DNA from 3 places in the Peribacillus sp. YIM B13481 genome. Region 3 is predicted to be linked to each of the others. Evidence: predicted binding sites of a transcription regulator. Region 3 holds the regulator's gene; each other region holds the start of a gene.
What was found. The regulator LexA, encoded in region 3, represses DNA repair genes until DNA is damaged. The targets are predictions, from matches to a motif close to CGAACATATGTTCG.

Region 1 (7,624 bases), on a different contig from region 3:
TGGTGAAGTTACTTCCTTTCTTAGTACGGCAGGCGTTTTAGGTGATTTCTGTAACATATCGGCCGCACCCATCAGTGTCTGGAGAATCAATTGCTTCGCTGTTTCGGAATCGAGACCTATTTTTTCTGCTGATTTTTCCAATGCTTCGACCAAGTAATATATATAAGCCGGCCCGCTTCCTGATAAGCCTGTTACCGCATCTAGCTGGGCTTCGCCAACGACAGCTACGGTTCCTACCGTTTCAAAAAGGGTAATCGCCGTTTGTAATTGCGATTCTTTCGTGTGACCATTAGCCGCAAGGGCAGTTGCTGATTTTCCTACAGCTGCCGATGTATTAGGCATGGCTCGGACGATTGAGAACTGTTTGTTGGCGACTCCTTCCAAACTTGTTGTATGAACCCCGGCCACCACGGAAATGAACAGCATTTCTTCGCGAATGTATTCTTTTATTGATTGCATCGTTTCTAAAATATCTTTCGGTTTCACCGCCAGTACGACAAGGTTTGCATTCTGTACTAATTGCTGCAGCGATCTTGTGGCAGTTAGCCCGTATTCTTTCTTTAAATAATTTAACCGGTCATCATTGGATTTATTTGTTACAAAAATATTTGCTGGATCAATCACCTGTTGAGTCACCAGCCCCGAAATGATTGCTTCTGCCATCGATCCAGCCCCGATAAATGCGATTTTTTTCATATTTCTCGCTCCTTTTTCTTTTAAATTTTCGGTCTTTTTTTAAAAACAAAAAGACCCCTCATCCAATAAAGGACGAAAGGTCTAGCTTCCGTGGTACCACCTTTGTTCAACTTTTCCATAACAAATAAACAGAAAAGCTGCACTTGATTCCTCTAACGCGGGAATTACGTCAGGTTTTCCTGAAGGCTCATAAGGTAGGTTCAATAATGAGGGGGCGATGAAGCCTTTCAGCACATTCCGAGCTTCACTCTCTTTACGCCATCAATAAATTTACTTGGCCTTAATCAAAGCCATCCGTCTTTAATTACTTGTGATTATGAAGGATATATCAGTACTCTGTCAATGATAATATATGCATGGACGACAAAAAATAGACATGAATTATGTGAAAATAATGACAGTGATTAAAAATACATGTAAAATGGTAATTATACCTATATTTTATTGATAAGTGTACTAAAAATCCTGTCTAGCGTATAAAAAGATTTATATAAATATAATTTCTAAGGTGGAAAAGATTATGGCGAATTGGAATGGAGATATCGCAAAACTTGCATTGCCCACGCCATTTGCAGTGGGCGATGTAAATGTTTATGTTGTTAAAGGGGATGCTTTAACGCTAATTGATACTGGAGTTAAAACAAAACGATCAAAGGAAGCCTTGACTAATGGACTTGGTGATTTGGGTCTGGAATTGACTGATATCGAACAAATCATTTTAACCCATCATCATCCTGATCATGCAGGTGCACTCGATTTCTTTGAAAAGGATATCCCTGTTTATGGACATAAAAACAATCAGCGCTGGCTGACTATCAGTGATGAGTTCCTTGAAACCCATAATCGTTTTTTTCTTGATTATGCCACGAAGTTTGGAGTGGCAGAAGAGCTGAAAAATAAACTGATCCATAACCGCGATGAAATCAGCTTCCTTAGTCAACGGAAGCTGCATGGATATTTGGCCGAGGGGGATGAGCTTCCTGGTCTTCCAGGCTGGAAAGCGATCGAGACTCCAGGGCATGCGCAAAGCCATTTATCCTTTTACAGGGAAAGTGACGGTGTCATGATCGCGGGTGATCACTTGCTTGCTAAGATTTCACCTAATCCTTTAATGGAACCGCCTTTACTTCTGGGCGGTAAGAGGCCTCGTCCGTTACTGCAATATAATGCATCACTTCAGAAATTATTGGATTTTTCCATATCCACTGTATACTCCGGACATGGAACTGAAGTGGAAGGAGATGCGGTTGCTGACTTGATTCAATATAGATTCGAGCGGCAGCATAACCGAGCCATGCAGGTGAAAAGCATGCTTCAAGATAAACCTTTATCGGTCTTTGAAGTGTGTCAGCAGCTTTTTCCGAAAGTTTACCTTCAGGAAGTGGGCCTGACACTTTCGGAAACGGTTGGTCAGCTGGATTATTTAGAAGATTTGGGTGAAGTCGAAACAGAAATCCAATCAGGGGTCATTCTGTATTCAATCGCTTAATGTTCTCAAGGAGGCTCACTTTTTTGAATAAGTTACAAGGGAAAGTTATTGTTATTACCGGTGCTTCCGGAGGGATTGGCAAGGAAGTTGCAATCCAAAGTGCAAAGCAGGGAGGCCGTCTCGTCCTCTTGGCCAGAAGCCTGGATAAATTACAACAGCTAAAGAATGAACTAATCAACCAATATGGGGTTGACGCATATGCCTATAAGCTTGACGTTGCAGATACTGATCAGGTGACAAGGGTATTCAATGACATCCATGAACAAATAGGTGAAGTGGATGTATTGGTCAATAATGCCGGTTTCGGCACGTTTAAAGAAGCGCAGGATACGGAATTAAATGAAACGAAAGCAATGTTTGCTGTTAACGTCATTGGATTAATGGCCTGCACAAAGCTGGTTCTTCCGTATATGAAGCGGAGAAAATCGGGGCATATCATCAATATCGCTTCACAGGCCGGTAAAATTGCCACTCCTAAATCAACATTGTATTCTTCGACCAAGTTCGCAGTTCTTGGCTATTCAAACGCACTTCGGCTCGAGCTAATGGAAGATCATGTTTTTGTGACCACCGTCAATCCTGGGCCCATAGAAACGAATTTCTTTAACATTGCGGATGAATCAGGGACATATTTAAAGAATGTTGAAAAATTCATGCTTAACCCTGAAGATGTCGCGACCAAAATCGTAGCAGCGATGCTGACCAATAAGAGGGAAATCAATCTCCCTGGCTGGATGAATTTAGCTGGGAAATGGTATAACATGTTTCCAAAGATCACCGAATCTTTAGGGAAAAAAGCATTCTTCAAAAAGTAGGCCAGACTTTCTATAGCGCTACAAGGCGAATAAGGTCAGCAATAGATAAAACAAAAGGGGAATGTCCAATGACATTCCCCCTTTGTTTGAAAAAAATTTGAATAAATTGGTAACCGTTTCATTAGGAAAACCGTCTATTTTTTAGGAGGGATTTTCATGAAGATGATCGTAAACCTTTATATATATATAATTGTTGCCTTTATTCTGGCTAGCTGTCAATCTTCTGATAGGAATATGCATGAGGCCATTGATAAGGGGGAAAAAGGTTTCATTACGGATCTTGACGATAAAAGGATTTTGGTTAAAGGGACGTACTACAAGGTGACCAATGATACATATATTCAAGATCAACATGGGAATGATCTCGATTATGCTGACCTGGAAATCGGGATGAAAGTGAAACCATGGCACCGGGGCGGGGTCAAGAAAACATTTCCTGGGAAAGCGGAAGCGGAATTGATTCTTGTTTTGACGGATGCAAAAAGCTTAGCCGAACAAAGGGCGGTCACTGCTGCCATCGATCATGTCAGCAAAGCGGAAAGTCAGCGATTCATGATTCTCGAGGTCAGCCATTTGCCCTCAGAACATGTATATAATATCGAAATGATGAATCGTTCCAACTTAGATTCTTCATTCATGGTGACGGTTGAGGATTTAACGGATGAAATACTATATATAAAATAAAAGAAATGAATAAAACCGGACTGAATCATTTATGAATTCTGTCCGGTTATTTTATGGGAATCCGCTCACAAGAATGAGCTCACGTCCTGGATTTTATAAAGTTTTCGCACCTAAATACTTTGGTTTCCAATAAGAATTATCCATATCCGCGATGGCTATTCCTTTTGAAGATGTAGCACTAATGAATTGACCATTTCCGATATAGATCCCAACATGTGATACTCCTGTTCTTCCAGAAGAAGTATCAAAGAATACAAGATCACCTTTAGATGGTGAAGATACTTTTAACCCTGTATTTGAATAGAGCAATGATGTTGTACGTGGTAAGGTAATTCCTTGTGATTTCTGGAATACATAATAAATGTAGCCTGAACAGTCGAATCCAGTTGGTGTTGTCCCGCCCCATTTGTAGGGCTTGCCGATTAAGGTTTTTGCATAGCTGATTAGGCTTGTATTATTGACATTATAAACACCAAGCGCATTAAATGTGCCTCGGCCAGCAATTCCGTCGGCAGTTAATCCTTTAGCTTTTTGGAATTTTTTTACTGCAGATGTGGAATACGTGCCGTAATATGTAGTCAGTGAACCTGAATATGTGAAATAACCTTTGGTTTTTAAAAGTTGTTGTAGTTGTTTGACATCGCTATGTGTCATTCCGGGTCTGAGGGTTTGATCTCCGATATTTGCAAAGGCTTGCAGTGGGGTTAGCATCATGGCAGATGCAACAGCAGCTGAAGCGATCCATTTCTTCATAATGTTCATTTCCTCTCTATCTATCTCTCTTTTATTCTTAACAATATTATCCTACAATACCATTATGACAATTAGACATAATTCTGGTTACAGTTTCATTACAAAAAATGAGTAGTAAGACTAAAATTAAATGGACGAAAGACTGTTGAAAGCAGTGAGGGGAATTTAAAAAAACTAAGCCTTTTGACTCATTCTAGATTATTCAAGCTCCTAATTGATCTGTTTTTAAAAAAACTATATGGATAATCAGTTTAAAATTGGTATTTAATCCGTTTTTAGGGTTCGTTATATTTTTGAAGGAAATTGCATTAAAAAGTAGAAAATTGTATGAAAACTTCCATTGAACAAGAACGTATATTCGGTTAAAGTTATGAATATAATAAAAGCGAACGTATATTCTTGTCAGGGTGAAGAAATGATGGATTATGGGACAATGCCGAAACAATCAATTATGTGTATCGATATGAAAAGTTTTTATGCAAGCTGTTCAGCGGTCATGCTTGGTCTGGACCCACTCGATTGTTATCTGGCGGTGGTTGGTGATTTGAAGAGGACGGGGAGCGTTGTGCTTGCGGCTTCCCCAAAGATGAAGAAGGAATTTGGCATCAAGACAGGTTCGCGGAGGTTTGAGATTCCGAATGATCCAAGGATTGTCGTCGTTGAACCCAAAATGGCGACCTATTTAAGGGTCTCGACGGAAATCACCCGCTTGTTCAACCGTTATGTGCCCAAAGAAGCGATTCACGTGTATAGTGTGGACGAAAGTTTTGTGAAAGTCGATGGTGCCGCTTCTTTATGGGGAGATGCCCAGGTGATAGCTGAAAAGATAAAAGATGAAATCGAACGGGAATTACAGCTCCCCTGTGCCATTGGAATTGGTCCGAACATGCTTATGGCAAAACTTTGCCTTGATTTGGAAGCCAAGCATAAAGGGATTGCGGAATGGAAGTATGAGGATGTGCCGAACAAACTTTGGCCGATTGCCCCGCTTCGTGAAATGTGGGGAATCGGCAGGCGCGTAGAAAAAACCCTTCATGGAATGGGCATATTCACGGTCGGGCAGCTTGCCAATTATGATCTTGAATTACTTGAAGCGAAGTTCGGAATTATGGGCAATCAGCTTTACCACCATGCGTGGGGAATCGATTTATCGGATATGGGGGCAACAATCATCGAAGGGCAAGTCAGCTTTGGCAAAAGTCAAATCCTGCTAAGGGATTATAAGGAGGAGCATGAGGTCAAGCAGGTCATGCTGGAAATTTGCGAAGAGGTTGGAAGAAGGGCACGTACCCACCGCAAGGCAGGAAGGACGGTCAGCTTAAGCATTGGTTACAGCAAGGATGAGTTTGGCGGAGGTTTCCATCGTTCGCGTTCGATTAGTGAACCGACTAACATTACGATGGAGTTATATAAAGTTTGCCTGGAGCTTTTTCATGAGAACTATAAGCAAAAAACGGTTCGGAGCATAGCGGTCACACTCTCGAATATTGTGGATGATAACGAAATGCAGCTGACTTTATTTGATGCTTCGCGCTGGAAAAAGCGGGAATTGAGTTACACGGTTGATCGAATCCGCCATAAATATGGACCCAAATCGTTATTGCGTGCAGTTTCGTATACGGAAGCGGGTACAGCCGTTTACCGAAGCAGGCTGCTTGGTGGGCATAAGGCGTAAGGTCGACTTTGAAGGGAGGGAAAAGAATGATTCGTGATCGCGGCCGTATCAAATGGACATCGATGATGTTGCCGGAGCATGTGAAGATGCTCCGGGATTGGGTGGTGGAGGATGGCCATGAAACGAAGCGCATCCTTGATGAGCAGCAACTGGAAGAAATGAATGTGGTAATGGGGGAAGCGATGGAGGAAAGAAAGGATGTCACGATCGCTCATTATGAAGGAAACCGGTATCAGCTGTTAATCGGCAGGATCCATTATTATAATGAGCTCACCCAAAAGCTTCATATCGTCGATCGCTTTCAGCAGGCTCACTATATCAAGCTTTCCGATATAGCGGATGTAAGGATAATGGAATGATGAGCGGAAGGGCTGTTCTCGAGGGACAGCCTTTCATATTCGAAACGATATCGGTTCTTTTTAATGTATTTTCTTCTTGGTGAAAGGGGATCATCGGGGCAAAAGATAATCTGGGCGATCTTGCAGAAGGAAGCAGTATCATTAACAGAAACATTTTTATCGTTTATAATAGGGGAATGCAAAGATATCGGGAGGCATGGATCATGTATATTGAATGGACGGAAAGAGCCGCTGAGAAAATAGCCGATAAGGTTCAGGGAAAAGAAGGATATTTACAGTTGAAATATGATACTGATGGCTGTGGCTGCGTGGTAAGTGGTGTGACCGCGCTATGGCTGGTCAACGAACCTGAAGAAGGTACCGAAAAAGCGGAAACGAACGGAATTCCCCTATATGTTGAGAAATCAAAAATGATTTTTCTGGATGAAGTCATGAAAATAGACTTTGTTCCGGAAGCGAACAGCTTTCAATTAAAAAGTCCGAATCAAATCTTAAATCCGAGGATGAGCTATTTTAATAAAATCTAACTAGAAAAGAGGGAATCGTGGATACCCTCTCTTTTTCTGTTCAGACAAGTTTGAGAAACTGATCGATTTGATCTTCATATTCTTTTGGATTTTCATTATAAGATTGAGCGTGGGCCCCTTTTTTAGCGATGTACAGCTGCTTTGGGCCCTCTTTTGCTGCATATAATTCCGCTGTCATGGAAGCGGGAATGAAGCTGTCGTTTTCACTATGGATGAAGAGCACAGGGTTTCGGATGTTTTTCATATAATCGATGGGGGACACTTCATTTGTCCAATATCCATCTCGGAGTTTGATGAACATACGCCCAAGCGGAAACACGGTCCAAGAGGGAAATGGGATTTCAAGCTTGAGCTGGTGTTTGATCTGATCCTCGAAATTTGAAAATGGACAGTCGGCAATGTAAAAATCAGCACCATCTTCAAGCATTCCGGCATATAAAAGCAGGGTTACGGCCCCCATGGATTCTCCATGAATGCCAATATGAAGATCGGAACCTTTACGTCTTTTCAATTCATCGATTACGGCCTTCAGGTCGAATTTTTCATAATGTCCATAACTGCTCGTCTTGCCACCAGAATCCCCGTGCCGCCGGTGGTCATAAATGACGGCGTTGAAGCCGCGCTTA
Region 2 (7,624 bases), on a different contig from region 3:
AAGAGGGAATTTTACATTAACGTTTTTCAAATTATTTTCCTTGGCACCCTTTATTTCAATGACACGACCATCATTCTTCCGGCGTTCCAATGGCAAAGGAATGAATTTCTTCCCTGCTAAATATTGGCCCGTTAACGATTTAGGATTATTCATGACCTCTTCCGGAGTCCCAGCGGCCACTATTTCTCCCCCATGGGCTCCTGCTCCAGGACCAACATCGATCAAATAATCCGCTGCAAGCATCGTATCTTCATCGTGCTCAACAACAATCAGGGTGTTCCCGATTTCGCGCATATTCTTTAACGTTTCAATTAATCGATCATTATCCCTCTGATGAAGCCCTATTGAAGGTTCATCTAAGATGTACAGGACTCCTGTCAATCGGGAACCGATCTGCGTCGCCAATCGTATACGTTGCGCTTCGCCGCCTGATAATGTTCCTGCCGCCCTGCTCAACGTCAGATATTCCAAACCTACATTGGCTAGAAAACCGAGCCGCTCATGAATTTCACGTAAAATCAATCTCGCAATTGCAGCTTCCTTTTCAGTCAGATCAAGCTTATCGAAAAATACTAACGCATCTTCCACTGATAAAGCTGTTGTTTCACTTATATGGGCCCCTTGTATGAGCACAGAAAGACTCTCTTTTTTCAATCGGTGACCCTTACAGGTTGGACAGTGGTGTTCTGACATATATTTCTGCATTTGCTCACGAATAAAGTCTGAACTCGTCTCCTTGAAGCGCCTTTCAATGTTTCTTAAAACTCCTTCAAAAGGAATATATCCTTCTTGCACTCTTCCAAAATCATTTTTATAACGGAAATAAATCTTATCTTTACCTGAACCAAGCAAGACCTTCTCCAATTTATCTTCCGGTAAATCTTTAACGGGCATATCCATATCTATCGCATAATGGTTGGCTACCGCTTCAAGAAGCTGAGGATAATATTGAGAACTCGTCGGCTCCCATGGCGCAATAGCATGCTGACGGAGGCTTAATTCCTTATTCGGGATGACCAGATCACGGTCCACCTCAAGCCTCGCCCCCAAACCATCACAATCCGGGCAGGCTCCAAAAGGGCTATTGAAGGAGAACATCCTCGGCTCTAACTCTTCAATCGAAAATCCGCAGTATGGACAAGCATGATGTTCACTGAACAGCAGCTCTTCTTCACCCATAACGTCAATGATGACCTTGCCTTCGCCAAGCTTCAAAGCACTTTCCAGTGAATCTGCCAGCCGCGCCATGACACCCTCTTTAATGACGATCCGGTCTATTATGACTTCAATCGAATGTTTTTTATTTTTTTCGAGAGTGATCTCATCACTAAGATCATGCATTTCCCCGTTCACACGAACTCGGACATATCCTTGTTTCTTAACTTCCTCCAAAACCTTTGCATGTGTCCCTTTTCTGCCTGAGACAAGCGGTGCCAATACCTGGAGCTTGGTTCGCTCAGGGTAATCAAGGATGCGGTCCACCATTTGCTCAATCGTTTGTGAGGTGATTTCAATATTATGGATCGGACAGGTCGGCCTGCCCACCCGTGCATATAACAGCCTTAAATAATCATAGATTTCCGTAACAGTCCCCACGGTTGAACGAGGATTTCGACTGGTCGTTTTCTGGTCTATGGAAATGGCTGGTGACAAACCTTCAATCGCATCGACATCCGGTTTATCCACTTGGCCCAAAAATTGACGCGCATAAGCGGACAATGATTCCACATAACGCCTTTGCCCTTCTGCATAAATCGTGTCAAAGGCCAAGGAAGACTTTCCAGATCCGGATAATCCGGTTAGCACAACAAGTTTGTCTCTCGGTATCGTGATATCAATATTCTTTAAATTGTTGGCCCTGGCGCCTTTTATCACAATTTTATCCATTGCCATGTTTCGTCACCCTTCCGCTTTTAACTCTAGTAATAAATCACGTAGCTCGGCAGCTCGCTCGAAGTCCAGTGCCTTAGCAGCTTCCTTCATTTCTTTTTCCATGCTTGCCATCACTTTAACACGCTCTTTTTTAGGGAGCTTCGCGAGGCTTGGTGCAAGATCTTCTTTATACGCTTCTCCTTCTTCGGCTACATGTGTGGCCCTGATGGAGTCTCGGATATCCTTTTGAATGGTTTGAGGCATTATTCCATGCTCTTTATTATAATTTTCCTGTATTTCACGGCGCCGCCTCGTTTCATTGATGGCAAGTTCCATCGAATTCGTGATGCGGTCTGCATACATGATAACGTGGCCGTTTGCATTACGGGCTGCACGGCCCATCGTTTGAATAAGCGAACGTTCCGAGCGAAGGAACCCTTCTTTATCGGCATCCAGAATGGTCACTAATGACACTTCCGGAATATCCAGGCCTTCCCTTAATAGATTGATTCCGACAAGTACATCATATTTGCCCATTCGCAGTTCCCGGATGATTTCTATCCTGTCTAAGGTCTTCACTTCCGAATGGAGGTATTGGACCTTGATGCCAATTTCCTTTAAATAATCAGTTAAATCTTCAGACATCTTTTTCGTTAAGGTCGTAATGAGGACACGTTCGTTCTTTTTGACCCGCTCCTGTATTTCACCGATCAAGTCATCTATCTGTCCTTCAATTGGCCGCACTTCAATCGTTGGATCCAGCAATCCGGTTGGACGGATGATCTGCTGAACCATTTCTGGCGTATGTTCGAGTTCATATGGTCCCGGAGTTGCCGAAACGAATATGGATTGATGGACCTTTTTTTCGAATTCTTCAAATCTTAGAGGGCGGTTATCTTTTGCAGACGGCAGACGGAAGCCATGATCGACAAGCACTTGCTTTCGTGCCTGATCTCCATTGAACATGCCCCGGATTTGCGAAAGGGTAACGTGTGATTCATCCACGACCAATAGGAAGTCCTCTGGAAAGTAATCCATTAAAGTGTAAGGTGTCGCACCTGATGGGCGAAGCGTTAGATGGCGGGAATAGTTCTCTATCCCTGAACAAAAGCCCATTTCCCGCATCATTTCCAAATCATAACGGGTCCGCTGCTCCAAGCGCTGTGCTTCAAGAAGTTTTTCATCTTCCCTTAATTCCTTTAATCTCTCTTCCAGTTCCATGTCGATATTCTGAATGGCTATCCTCATTTTCTCTTCTCGGGTCACGAAATGGGAAGCTGGGAAAATAGCGATATGTTCGCGTTCACCTGTGATTTCACCAGTCAGGGCATCGACTTCACGGATACGGTCTATCTCATCTCCGAAAAACTCGACCCGTACACAATGTTCATCGCGTGATGCCGGGAAAATTTCAACCACGTCACCGCGAACGCGGAAAGTTCCCCGTTGAAAAGCGATATCATTCCGCTCATATTGAATATCCACGAGCCTGTGGAGCAAGGCATTTCGGTCTATTTCCATGCCTGTACGGAGAGAAACAACCATCTCCCTGTACTCTTCCGGAGAACCCAGCCCATATATGCACGAAACACTGGCAATGATGATGACATCTTTCCTTTCGAACAATGACGAGGTTGCCGAGTGACGCAGTTTATCGATTTCATCATTGATGCTTGCATCTTTTTCGATGAATGTATCAGTGGAGGGAACATAAGCTTCTGGCTGGTAGTAATCATAATAGCTGACGAAGTATTCAACGGCATTATTAGGGAAAAACTCTTTGAACTCACTGTAAAGCTGCCCTGCCAACGTTTTATTGTGGGCAATGACAAGTGTCGGTTTATTGATTTGTTGAATAACATTCGAAACGGTAAACGTTTTCCCTGTCCCCGTTGCCCCCAATAATGTCTGCATTTCCTTTCCCTCTTTAATGCCTTTGACAAGCATTTCAATTGCTGCAGGTTGATCTCCTTGAGGAGAGTATTTTGAGACTAACTCAAACTTATCCTTCACCAAGCATAGCCTCCTATTGAAATATTTTTATATGAAAACGGGACATGAGCATATCCCTTCTATTTATTCCGGTTTAAGAAAGTATATATACTCATTCTACCACAATAGCCTCAAAACAAACCAGCAATAAGCGAACATCCATTCTACTTTTTGGTTTTATGGACTCATGGTTTGTTGAGGGAAATGGAAAGTTTTTAGAAAAAAAAAGCACCTTTGATGTCAGGCGCTCTTGGATGTTCGTTTCATCATTCTTTTTGATAACCAAAATCCCACTGTAAGGGATAAGGCATCAACGATGATCAATAAGTTTGTATGCGTATAACCTTTATATGCAGAAGCTGTAATCAAGGCAACAGTTAAAACAAGGCCCACGACATTGTTATAGGTGACTCTTGAAAATAGCATGACAAGTAGACAAGGAAAGAAAAGGGCAGAAAGAATTTTAATCATTTTTTCATCTCCTTTATAAGAGAAAAATAGAGTAGTTTCAGTTTAAATGATTATGAAGTTTTTTGCCAATTAATTTCCCACTAGTTTTTCAAAAGCATCCTTAGAAGATCGTTCCACCCACCCATCCATCAATTATGCCCATAAAAAAAAGAGGCAAACCCCTTTTAAAGGGATGTTTGCTTCTTTTCAGACCAATCAATATGGATCGGCTTCATGTCCTTTTCTAACTGCGGCCTCCGGGTTATCCGTTCCACCCAGAGGTTTTGAAGATTGCGTATGTTCAGAAGCCGAGGCTAATCCCTCTTTCAATCTGCGGCCATACTCTTCATCAGCCTCTTCAGCGAGGGCAATCATTTTTACCTGAATGCGCTTGTCGGCAGGAGCCAATGCCGACACTAAATTGGAGATTAAATCATCTTTTTCCCAATCTTCGAATTCACGGAATGTTTCACCGGCCTGCTTCGTATTGCTTTGGCGATCGATTGTCTCACGGACAAGTTTCCCTTCTACCATAGGTGTATACTCCTTGCCCGTCTGTTCAGCTTCTTTCAAACCGCCAACTGTTGATGGTTCGTAGTTGATGTGGGGGCTTTGGTTCCCCCTGCCAACTTCATATTGCATCTGTCCGCCAGTCTGATTCGTGGCTGTCCGTTTCTTTGGAGCATTAATCGGCAATTGCAGGTAATTCGCGCCAACACGGTGACGCTGTGTATCGGAATAAGAAAAAGTACGTCCCTGTAACATCTTGTCATCCGAGAAGTCCAATCCATCCACTAGGACACCCGTGCCGAATGCAGCCTGTTCCACTTCAGTGAAATAGTCTTCCGGATTCTTATCCAATACCATCGTACCGACATGCAGCCATGGGAATTCATCTTTCGGCCAGATCTTTGTATCGTCCAGCGGGTCAAAATCCAATTCAGGATGATCGTCATCACTCATGATCTGTACGTTTAGATCCCATTCCGGGTAGTCCCCACGTTCGATCGCTTCATATAAATCCTGTGTGGCATGATTGAAATTCGTAGCTTGTATTTCATTAGCCTCTTTCTGTGTCAGGTTCTTGATCCCTTGTTTCGGTTCCCAGTGATACTTGACAAGTACGGCTTTGCCTTCCTCATTCACCCATTTATAAGTATTGACCCCTGACCCTTGCATCATGCGGTAATTGGCAGGAATGCCCCAAGGGGAAAAAACAAACGTAATCATATGAAATGTTTCTGGGGAGCTGGAGCAAAAATCGAAAATCCTTCTTCCGTCCTGGATATTCGTAACCGGATCCGGTTTGAATGCATGGATCAGATCAGGGAATTTCATGGCATCTCGGATAAAGAATATCTTCAGATTATTCCCTACAAGATCCCAGTTCCCATCTTCCGTATAAAATTTTACGGCAAACCCCCTGGGATCACGTAGCGTTTCCGGTGACGTCCCTCCATGAATAACAGATGAAAATCTCACGAATACCGGTGTTTTTTTACCTTTTTCCTGAAAAACCTTCGCTCTCGTATATTTTGAAATCGGCTCTTCCCCTGCTTTACCAGTCGGAACAAAATAACCATGTGCACCTGCACCACGGGCATGCACGACACGTTCAGGAATCCGCTCCCTATCGAAGTGGCTGATCTTTTCCAGGAAATCGTAGTTCTCAAGTGTACTTGGACCTCTGTTCCCTACAGTTCTAAGACTCTGGTTATTCGTTACGGGGTGCCCTTGCCTGTTCGTTAATGTTTCTTGCGCTTCATCATTGGTTTTTTTGGATTTATCAGACAAAAAAATTCCCTCCTTTGTTAATAAAAGCCAACATACTATACTTTCCCCTATTCCCTTTATTTCACTCTTCAATCTTCAAATTTAATAGAAATCAGATAAATAATTGCTTTTCTCCTATATGTGAATAAGTATATTTTCACTCCATTAATAACGCCGCTTCATAAAATCGAAAAAACATATAAGGAATCGAGGTACAAAAACGCGTAATTTGCAGGATATTAGAGCTAATAAACAACTGCCATTTTAGTTGGATCAGGATTCATTCCCAATCCTACGGAAGAAAAACTGTTAGCACCCAGTAACTATCAAGAAACGCTGCAAACGGGATTCATGATGGATTGAAGCTTAGGGAGCATACCCATTTTTGTATAAGCTAGCAAAACACAAATATAATGAAGTAAGGATAAAAAACAAAAAGCGGGGTGCCTTCATTGGACGAATCAATATTAGGAAGACTTGGCAGGATGATGACTGGAAAAACCAGTCGTTGGATTGTCATTGCTGTATGGATAATTACAGCAATTCTATTAACCTTCACATTGCCTGCAGTAAATGATCGAACAGCGAATAATGCCGCTGACTTGCCTGCAGACTCTGCTTCTGTCGTGGCTGATGAACTTATTAACGAAGAGTTTCCGAATTCTTCAGGATTACCGGCCCTGCTGACATGGCATCGGGAAGGCGGACTGACAGCAGCCGACTTGGCCGAAATCCAGTACATCTCCAAAGAACTTACAGATAACCCACTTACACAGCAATCTTTTTTACCACCGCTTCATGACATCCCATTGCCTGCTCTGCAAGAATCAGTTTCAGAGGATGGAACGACTTTCGTACAGCCGCTTTTCTTTAAGGAAAAGACCGGGACTGCCATTCTGGAAAAAAATCTTGGAACCATTAATGAAATAGTATCGGAACGCATTGGATTGGACCCATTCAAGGTCCCGACGGATTCAGATGAATTATCCCTTCGAGTGACGGGCCCTGTAGGGATATCCGTCGATGCAACGGGATTATTTTCAGGTGCTGATTTCCAATTGCTTTTAGCGACTGTAATACTTGTACTTGTTGTCTTATTGCTCATTTACCGTTCCCCGCTTTTAGCCATCATCCCGCTAATCGGAGTAGGCTTCGCGTATCTTGTCACAAGTCCGATCCTTGGATTCATGGCAGACCATGGTTGGATTACAGTCGATTCACAGGCCATTTCAATCATGACCGTATTATTATTCGGTGCAGGAACGGATTATTGTCTATTTTTAATCTCTCACTACAGAAGTGAATTAAGGACTCATGAAAGTAAACGGGATGCCATGATCGCGGCATTCAAAGATTCATCAGGCGCCATTGCGATGAGCGGCCTTACGATCGTCATTTCCCTACTAACATTGCTTGTAGCCAAATACGGAGCCTATCACCGTTTTGCTGTACCATTCAGCTTGTCCATTTTAATCATGATGGTAGCGGCTTTAACACTTGTACCGGCATTGCTTTCTGTATTCGGTAGGGCTTCCTT
Region 3 (7,624 bases):
ACATATTGCCATCCATAAGATTTGAACCGGTTTGCTACACTTTCACTAAATGATTGACTTAAGTCGCCGTCAAGGGATATATCATTAGAATCATATAAAACGACAAGTCTTCCAAGTTGCAGATGTCCTGCTAATGAAGCCGCTTCTGCAGAAACACCTTCCATTAAATCTCCATCCCCACAAATGCTATATGTATAATGATCGACCACATTATAAGATTCACGGTTATAGCTTTCTGCCAAGTGGCGTTCTGCCATTGCCATTCCGACTGCCATTGCAATACCTTGTCCAAGAGGTCCTGTCGTTGCATCTACCCCAGCGGTATGTCCGAATTCGGGATGTCCTGGAGTTTTACTGCCCCATTGGCGGAAGCTTTTCAAATCATCGATAGATAAGCCATAGCCCGATAAATGAAGAAGGCTGTATAACAGCATAGACCCATGACCAGCTGAAAGAACGAAGCGATCTCTATTAAACCAATCTGGATTTTTCGGGTTATGATTCATATATTCAGTCCATAATTTGTACGCCATCGGCGCTGCACCCATGGGCATGCCTGGATGGCCGGAATTAGCCTTTTCAATTGCATCAATCGATAATGTACGAATCGTATTGATAGAAAGTGCATCTAATTTATCTAACATATCGTAAAACATCCCTTCCTGTAATGTACCTCTTTATATTATAGTGACCAGCATAATATCACAACTAAAAACACTATTTAAAACCCCGATATTACAATATTTTCTGGAAATTAAAGAAGTCCCCTATTTAGATTAAGCTAAATAGGAGAATACATACATGAATGCACTCCCTTTTTAATCCTTAAAGCTTAAAATGGGGTGTTTCATGATAATAGTCCAAGCATTAATGTAAGTTTCTTTTTTCTTTAATATTCTTTATCTTTTGAGGAGTGACGTCATTTCCTTCTGGATCAACGACTTTCACGTGCTCCAACGTATCGGACATGGACCGTCTGAATGTTTCTAAATACTCACTTCTTAATTGGGTTTGCTCTTTCGCCTCGACTTCCGTTAAACCTTCAGCCTTTGCCTTTTTAGAAAGTTCATTAATACGGGCTATTTTTTCTTTTGATAGCATAATTTCGCTCCTTCGTAATCTGCGGATATTGTCATGGTATTAAAAAAAAAGCGAAATTACAAGTTCTATGATTGACTTTCCTGTATATTTAGTTGATGTTCGAGAAAACGCCTGTTCACCGTAGCTTTGGATACATTGTATCCAAAGCCCCTTAAAGTGGCTGCGATTTCTGCAAATGTCAATCCATTGGCCCGGAGTTTAATAATCTCTTCAATGGGAATTTCCATACGTTCCCTTCCAGTAGAATTCCTTTGGTTCTGAAGATTGTTTTGAGGGCGGTAGCCTTTTTCAACGGCTCTTATCATCCCGCGTTTTATTTTTAGGTTATGTAATTTCCTTTGATATTCCTCTACAATACCGACTATCTGGATGACCATGGCATCCGAATCCGATAACTCTATTTCCCCATCGTGTGAGAGCGTATAAATTTTCACGTCTTCTTTAAGGATGACATGGAAAAGGGCTATTTTGGCATTCCCTCTTCCTAGTCTTGTTTCGTCCTGGATTAATAGAACTTCGGCTTCTTTGGCTTTAAATAGTTCGATCATGTCAAAAATGCCATCCCGGTTTAACTCATAACCACTTTCCTGCTCCTTTATTATGGAAACAACTTCCATATCCAACTTTTCGGCCAATTTGACTAATTCATCTTCCTGCCTTGCCAATGATGTCTCCTGTGACTCTTTTTCTGTGCTAACCCTACAATAGATTATTGCCTTCATAATACCCTACCTTCACTGCTTACTGCTGACTTGCCAAATTCTGAACAAGTTCTTCCCCTTTAACCGGTATGACAATGACTTGACCAGGTTTAATCGAATCTGCCCTGACTCCATTATGCTCTTCTATCCAACCAATGAATTCTTTTTTTGTCAAATCAGCTTCATCATATTTTTCGGCAATTCCCCATAGGGTGTCGCCTTCACCTACTTCTATAGAAAGGAAATCTTTTTTTTGATCATTGTCCAATGTACAAGAGAATAAAATTGAAAAGATGAATACTGATCCAGCTAACAGAATCGTATATACATAATTTTTGTATATTTTTTTCATAAATATCCCTCCAAAGCGAATGTTCGTTCGTATGTTATGTCAAAATTATAATACGAACGTTTGTTTCAGTCAACAACTAAATTCGAACTTATGTTTGTATAGAATTGGGGGCCATGCTATAATGGGGCAAAGAACATTGGAGAAGAGGTGCACATATGACTAAACTATCAAAACGGCAGCAAGATATCCTTGATTTCATTAAAGAAGAGGTCCGCCAAAAAGGGTATCCACCTTCCGTCCGGGAGATTGGCGAAGCAGTGGGACTTGCATCAAGTTCAACAGTACACGGACATTTATCCCGCCTGGAAAGTAAAGGTCTGATAAGACGTGACCCAACCAAGCCGAGGGCCATTGAAATACTAAACTTGGAGGAAGCGAATAATATCCCCAAAGCTAGTGTCGTGAACGTGCCGTTACTTGGTAAAGTAACCGCGGGCATGCCGATAACTGCAATTGAGAACATAGAAGAATACTTTCCGCTTCCCGAAAGCATGGTTCCACATGATGACCATGTTTTCATGCTAGAAATCATGGGTGAAAGTATGATTGAAGCAGGAATTCATGATGGAGATTATGTCATCGTGAAACAACAAAGCAGTGCCAATAATGGAGATATCGTCGTGGCCATGACGGAAGATGATGAAGCCACTGTAAAACGATTCTTTAAGGAACCGGATTACATAAGGCTTCAGCCTGAGAACTCAAATATGGAACCAATTATTTTAAGAGATGTTTCGATACTTGGAAAAGTAATAGGCTTATATAGACAAATACATTAAAAGCGCTAAACGCGCTTTTTTTTGTTTGTTTAATTTATGTCCGAAATTCTCTCATTATGCATTTGGAAGACTAGGTTTGAAATATTTTTTTAATAGAAGCGTGTTTTCATGGAGTATTAAAACATTATTCATTTATGGCGGTTGATAGGCAAAGTATCGCTTTCTGGATATATGTACTTTAGGAAAAATATGAAACCATAAAATTAATAAAGAGCGAGATAAAACCCCGCTCCCTGTAAATGTTCATTTCACTCTTAATCTTTGGTTCACTTTAATAAGGTTAAGATCGACCAATCCATTCCACTGTTGAATCTGCATTTGCGTAGAACCATATGCTTTTGCAAGCGCAGATACGGAATCCCCTTTTTTGACGATATGATAGACCTCTTCGATGCTTTCATCATATTTAGTTAAATCGCTTGTTTCGATTAGGTTCGCCAGTTTTTCTATATATTTCGGATCCGAGGCGTAACCCGCATCGAATATCGCTTTGAGTGCTTTTTTGTAATCTTGTTCTCCAATGACGGCTGTATACAAACTTCTATTCCATGAAGTTCCCTTTACATATAGATTGGCAAGATCTCTTAGACTTTCTTCCCATGTTGGGTATTTTCTGAATTTGTTCCATACTTGAACGGGTGCACCGTTGACGTATTCAATTGTTTGTATAATGACTGACTCGCCCTTAAAATCATCTTTTGTACCGAATATATTCTTTCCTTGATTTGCTAAAAAGCTTGTCCCATATCCACTCTCCAAACAAGCTTGTGCAATGATCGCAGAAGGCAAAATTTTAAATTCCTTTTGAATTTTCAGGGCATATGGAGCAATTTCCTTAATAAACGTTTCCTTGCTCATTAGAACCTCCATTATTAGGGCTCACTTTCTTAACTGGTTATCTTCATTCATATCATATTCTAAACCATGAAAAGGGTTACAAGCATGTCCAGCAAAAAAGGTACTGATATTTGGTTAATTGTCTTCACTATGATCAAAAAAGAGCAAGCATACACTGAGCGGCTTCACATTGAACTCTGAAAGTCTTCGAAACTTGTTGTATCAACTTTCATTGATCAATCGTTTATATTGCATTAATTAATATGGTATAAATCCTTTGTAAATGGTAAAAATTAATTGTGAAAACTTCTAAGGTGGTGACATTATGGACTTCCCAACTATCCATACAAACTTTTGGGATGCAGTGATAGCCATCCCTACCATCATGACACTTACTCAACTTATTAAGGTCATGTTTCCAATTCCTCCAAAATTCATCCCTGCCATCGCTTTGGTTCTAGGCTTATTCATTTCCATTTTCATCAGCCATCGACACCATTTAGTTGCAGGAATTTTCATGGGCTGGTTTTATGGCTATGCAAGCATAGGCAACTATGCTGCTCTCAAAACTAGTATTTTGTCTTATAGAGAATCTTATCAAAAGTAGGATTGAACTATACATGATAGCACACGCCTAGGGTCATCAATCTTGTTCTGCCAGGATACCAAACTAGCTTATATTCCCATCGAACAATCCAATATTCATTCCTTTATGGCAATTACGGCATAGCTTTTTACTTAGCTGAATCAACATAGCCCAAAGTAAAAGTAAATAAAACCAATTCACACCTTCACATTTCAACCTAAAAAAACCTCTCAATTAAGAGAGGGGATTTTTTGGTAAGTTCCACTACTTTTCAATATAGACCGAACGAATCAGCGTACGGGTTCTTTCAGGACCATTCACGCTTTTTTCCTTGACGTCAATTGTTACATTATAAACACCTGATTTAGGCACTTCTGGAAGGGTACCCGAAAAATTTTCGGTATCCATTTCCTGAATTGTGCTTTTTCCACTAATTTCTTTACCGCTTTCATCTATTAGATGAACCAGAAATGTTGTGCTGATTGGCCTTTTTTTATCATTCATCGGATTCTTAATGATAAATTTAGCATCTTTTTGCTTAACTTTTCCAGCCATACTTAATGTAATCGGATTCTTTTCGTTAAATTGTGCCGTGAAAAGGTATGCATCTTTTGGTGATTTAGTCTTCATTCGCACTCTCCAGTCACCAATTTCAAGTTTATTCCTATTAAATGTTTGTATGGTTGCACCATTAAAAAAGGAAGTTTGATTTTTTGCAGATTGAACTTTTAAGGAAGGTCTATACTTTTTATTAGATGGAGAAATCAATTCAACCTCGACATCATTTGTGGCAGTGTATATGGTTATATCACTTGGAGCTGCTTCATTTACATGGAAACTTTGTTCGTTCCAGACATTTTGTTGCAGGACATCTCCCAGGACGGTTTGCGAAAGAGCGGTTGTGATGACATCATCTTCAACGTTTTCTTTATAATTGACATTTAAACCAGGAATCCCAGCAATAGAAGTGCTTCTTAAATAGGGTTCAATCCTTGAAAATACAGCTGAACCTATTCGAATATTGTCGTGATCATAGTTGGGATCCGTAAATAAATGTGACGCGTAGGGTATTTTTGTACTCCATACATTCACTAAGCCATCATTTTCTCCATATGAAGATAAATATTGTCCACCCATTGATAAAGCGGAAAGAACCGGCCCTCTATTCATACCGGCCACGGTGAAATACATATTTTTCCGGGCGTTAACATGGTTATCCGTGACAGAACGAAACTCCGCCATTTTACCAACCTGTAAAGAATAAGTTCCTTCATCTTTTTGGCCCAATAGGGAACCAAGCCAGCCCGCATACCAGCTATATGCCAAATCAGCCAAGTTGGAACCGTGATGAGGGGAAGCTAAAGTGATGACCCTTCCAACATATTGGTGTGCTCCAAAGTGTACTAGAGCCGCTTGGGTGTCTGGCCCCCCCTTGCTGTGAGCTATAATATTTACTTTTTCGCCCCCGAAATGGTTACTGATTTCTGCAAGCATTTGAGCTAGCAGCCTTCCATTAGCATATTGGCTAACTGATCCATTTCCAGCAGAATCGTAAAGCTGAACAAAAACCGTTTGATAGCCCGCTTCATATGCCTTAGTATACATATCATTGACACCGTGATAGTCCGTTTCACCGTACCAGCTGGCTGAATTGCCATTTTTACCTTGGACAAATACGATCGGTGGTTTATTTGTGTCAAGGTTGGGAGGGGTACTTCCCAGAAACCAATCCCCTGGGTTGAAAGTTTCGGATGGCGGCTTCAATTTTCCCGCTGAGGAAAAGTTCGGCTTTGCCATAATTAATATGGTTAGTATGAGGACAAGAAAAACGACATAATTGATTATATTCCTTTTCAATTGTTATTCTCCTCCCATGTTATTTTTCGAATTCACCTATTATCAATGCCCTCCTTTACGGGTCTCCTATATCATTCATTAGTTTATATTTGTACTTTTTCCTGCCATTACCTGCTAACTTCATAAAAGATGGGAAAAAAAAACTAGAAGAAAATTATAAATATAGAGATAAAGTATGAAGATGTTAAAAAGAGTGCGCCTTGTAAAAAATTCGGGTTAGTTTGATGCCTACATGAGTTTATCTGGTTCACATCACTTCCTGAACGATTGGCTTCAGAAGAACTTATGAAGGATATGTTAATAGCGATTGCTAGTAAACACGAAGAAAAAAAGAAAACAAGCCCTTCTCCTTCAAAGGATAGAGGGCTTGACTTTCTTATGAACAACATTATTAATTTTTCCGTCGAATATGCCACTGTCCAATTGCCCCTAATCATGTTGTTTTTAAATCCGTCCTTTGTAAGAAATAAATCACAGCAATTGGCTGTATTAATAGAATTCCAGTATCAAACGGCTATTTTATACAAATGATCGATACATTTCACTTAAACAGCTCTCATGATACTCCATCAAAATGTTTCCCCCTGTGGGTGAGTCCATAACAATTGGGTCCGCCATCAAGTACATTTCCATAAAAACACTACCAGCATGCCGATTCGGAGTTTGGATTATTAACTCCGTTAAGCACTTACCCCTCCCCCATCATACCTGTATTTCACCCTGAGAACTGGATAATTGACTTCAGTGATAAGCTCATCCTTTCGATTGTACAGTTTGAATATACCGTTGTGTAGGATAATATCCTCAATGATTTCTCCACGAATTTCCTTTCCAATCGCAAAGGTGCTAACAGCAACTCCTACTGCAACTTCAATAGACCTAATTTCTCTTTCCACTTTTCTCACCTTCTTTCCATTCTCACTCGAATCATCATAACCATGAACTTTGTCCCTTGGCAGGTTAGGATTACTATTGATTAGATTTTTCATTCCAGGAATGGCTTCTCTAGTATAGACACACAATATCGATTGAACTTTCAACTACATTTGAAGTGTAGATGAGGGTCAAAAAAAATGATATCGTCGATGGAGAATCCTACACATTCAGCGAACATATACGCCTTATCGATTCGCAGAGGAATCTTATATTGCTCATAGTCAATGTAGGTCCTCTTGGCCATTTTTAGCACTTTAGCCATTTCCTCTTGGGTTAACCCTTTATACTTCCTCGCTTGTTTAAGTGTAAACTTAACGTTTGTCATACCTTGTCACCACCTATCTAAAAAAATGATATCACACTTGAAGTATAGTTACCAACGATTTTTTGTAAAATTCACGCACTTTAAGTTTACTCACTTTCACTCATAGTGTATATTCAAGTTAGAGGTGAAGAAATATGCACATTGGTGAAA

Region 1: the regulator LexA is predicted to act here: its motif matches at 4,785-4,798, upstream of ACFX4X_RS08630 (Y-family DNA polymerase).
Region 2: the regulator LexA is predicted to act here: its motif matches at 4,017-4,030, upstream of uvrB (excinuclease ABC subunit UvrB).

Annotation. Positions count from the first base shown of each region.
Region 1 is NZ_JBHZPE010000010.1:35,788-43,411, forward strand. Features, by position in the region: gene proC (pyrroline-5-carboxylate reductase) at 1-696, opposite strand, end outside; gene ACFX4X_RS08610 (MBL fold metallo-hydrolase) at 1,217-2,185, shown strand; gene ACFX4X_RS08615 (SDR family NAD(P)-dependent oxidoreductase) at 2,185-3,000, shown strand; gene ACFX4X_RS08620 (hypothetical protein) at 3,157-3,684, shown strand; gene ACFX4X_RS08625 (C40 family peptidase) at 3,778-4,437, opposite strand; gene ACFX4X_RS08630 (Y-family DNA polymerase) at 4,853-6,112, shown strand; gene ACFX4X_RS08635 (YolD-like family protein) at 6,139-6,471, shown strand; gene ACFX4X_RS08640 (iron-sulfur cluster biosynthesis family protein) at 6,675-6,998, shown strand; gene ACFX4X_RS08645 (alpha/beta hydrolase) at 7,039-7,624, opposite strand, start outside.
Region 2 is NZ_JBHZPE010000001.1:155,799-163,422, forward strand. Features, by position in the region: gene uvrA (excinuclease ABC subunit UvrA) at 1-1,893, opposite strand, end outside; gene uvrB (excinuclease ABC subunit UvrB) at 1,900-3,885, opposite strand; gene ACFX4X_RS00820 (CsbA family protein) at 4,105-4,335, opposite strand; gene ACFX4X_RS00825 (catalase) at 4,531-6,108, opposite strand; gene ACFX4X_RS00830 (MMPL family transporter) at 6,573-7,624, shown strand, end outside.
Region 3 is NZ_JBHZPE010000039.1:35,490-43,113, reverse strand. Features, by position in the region: gene tkt (transketolase) at 1-644, opposite strand, end outside; gene ACFX4X_RS19020 (DUF896 domain-containing protein) at 868-1,101, opposite strand; gene ACFX4X_RS19015 (YneB family resolvase-like protein) at 1,167-1,823, opposite strand; gene yneA (cell division suppressor protein YneA) at 1,843-2,154, opposite strand; gene lexA (transcriptional repressor LexA) at 2,310-2,933, shown strand; gene ACFX4X_RS19000 (glucosaminidase domain-containing protein) at 3,177-3,791, opposite strand; gene ACFX4X_RS18995 (hypothetical protein) at 4,096-4,377, shown strand; gene ACFX4X_RS18990 (esterase/lipase family protein) at 4,621-6,153, opposite strand; gene ACFX4X_RS18985 (hypothetical protein) at 6,499-6,744, shown strand; gene ACFX4X_RS18980 (hypothetical protein) at 6,894-7,202, opposite strand; gene ACFX4X_RS18975 (helix-turn-helix transcriptional regulator) at 7,250-7,474, opposite strand; gene ACFX4X_RS18970 (LexA family protein) at 7,609-7,624, shown strand, end outside.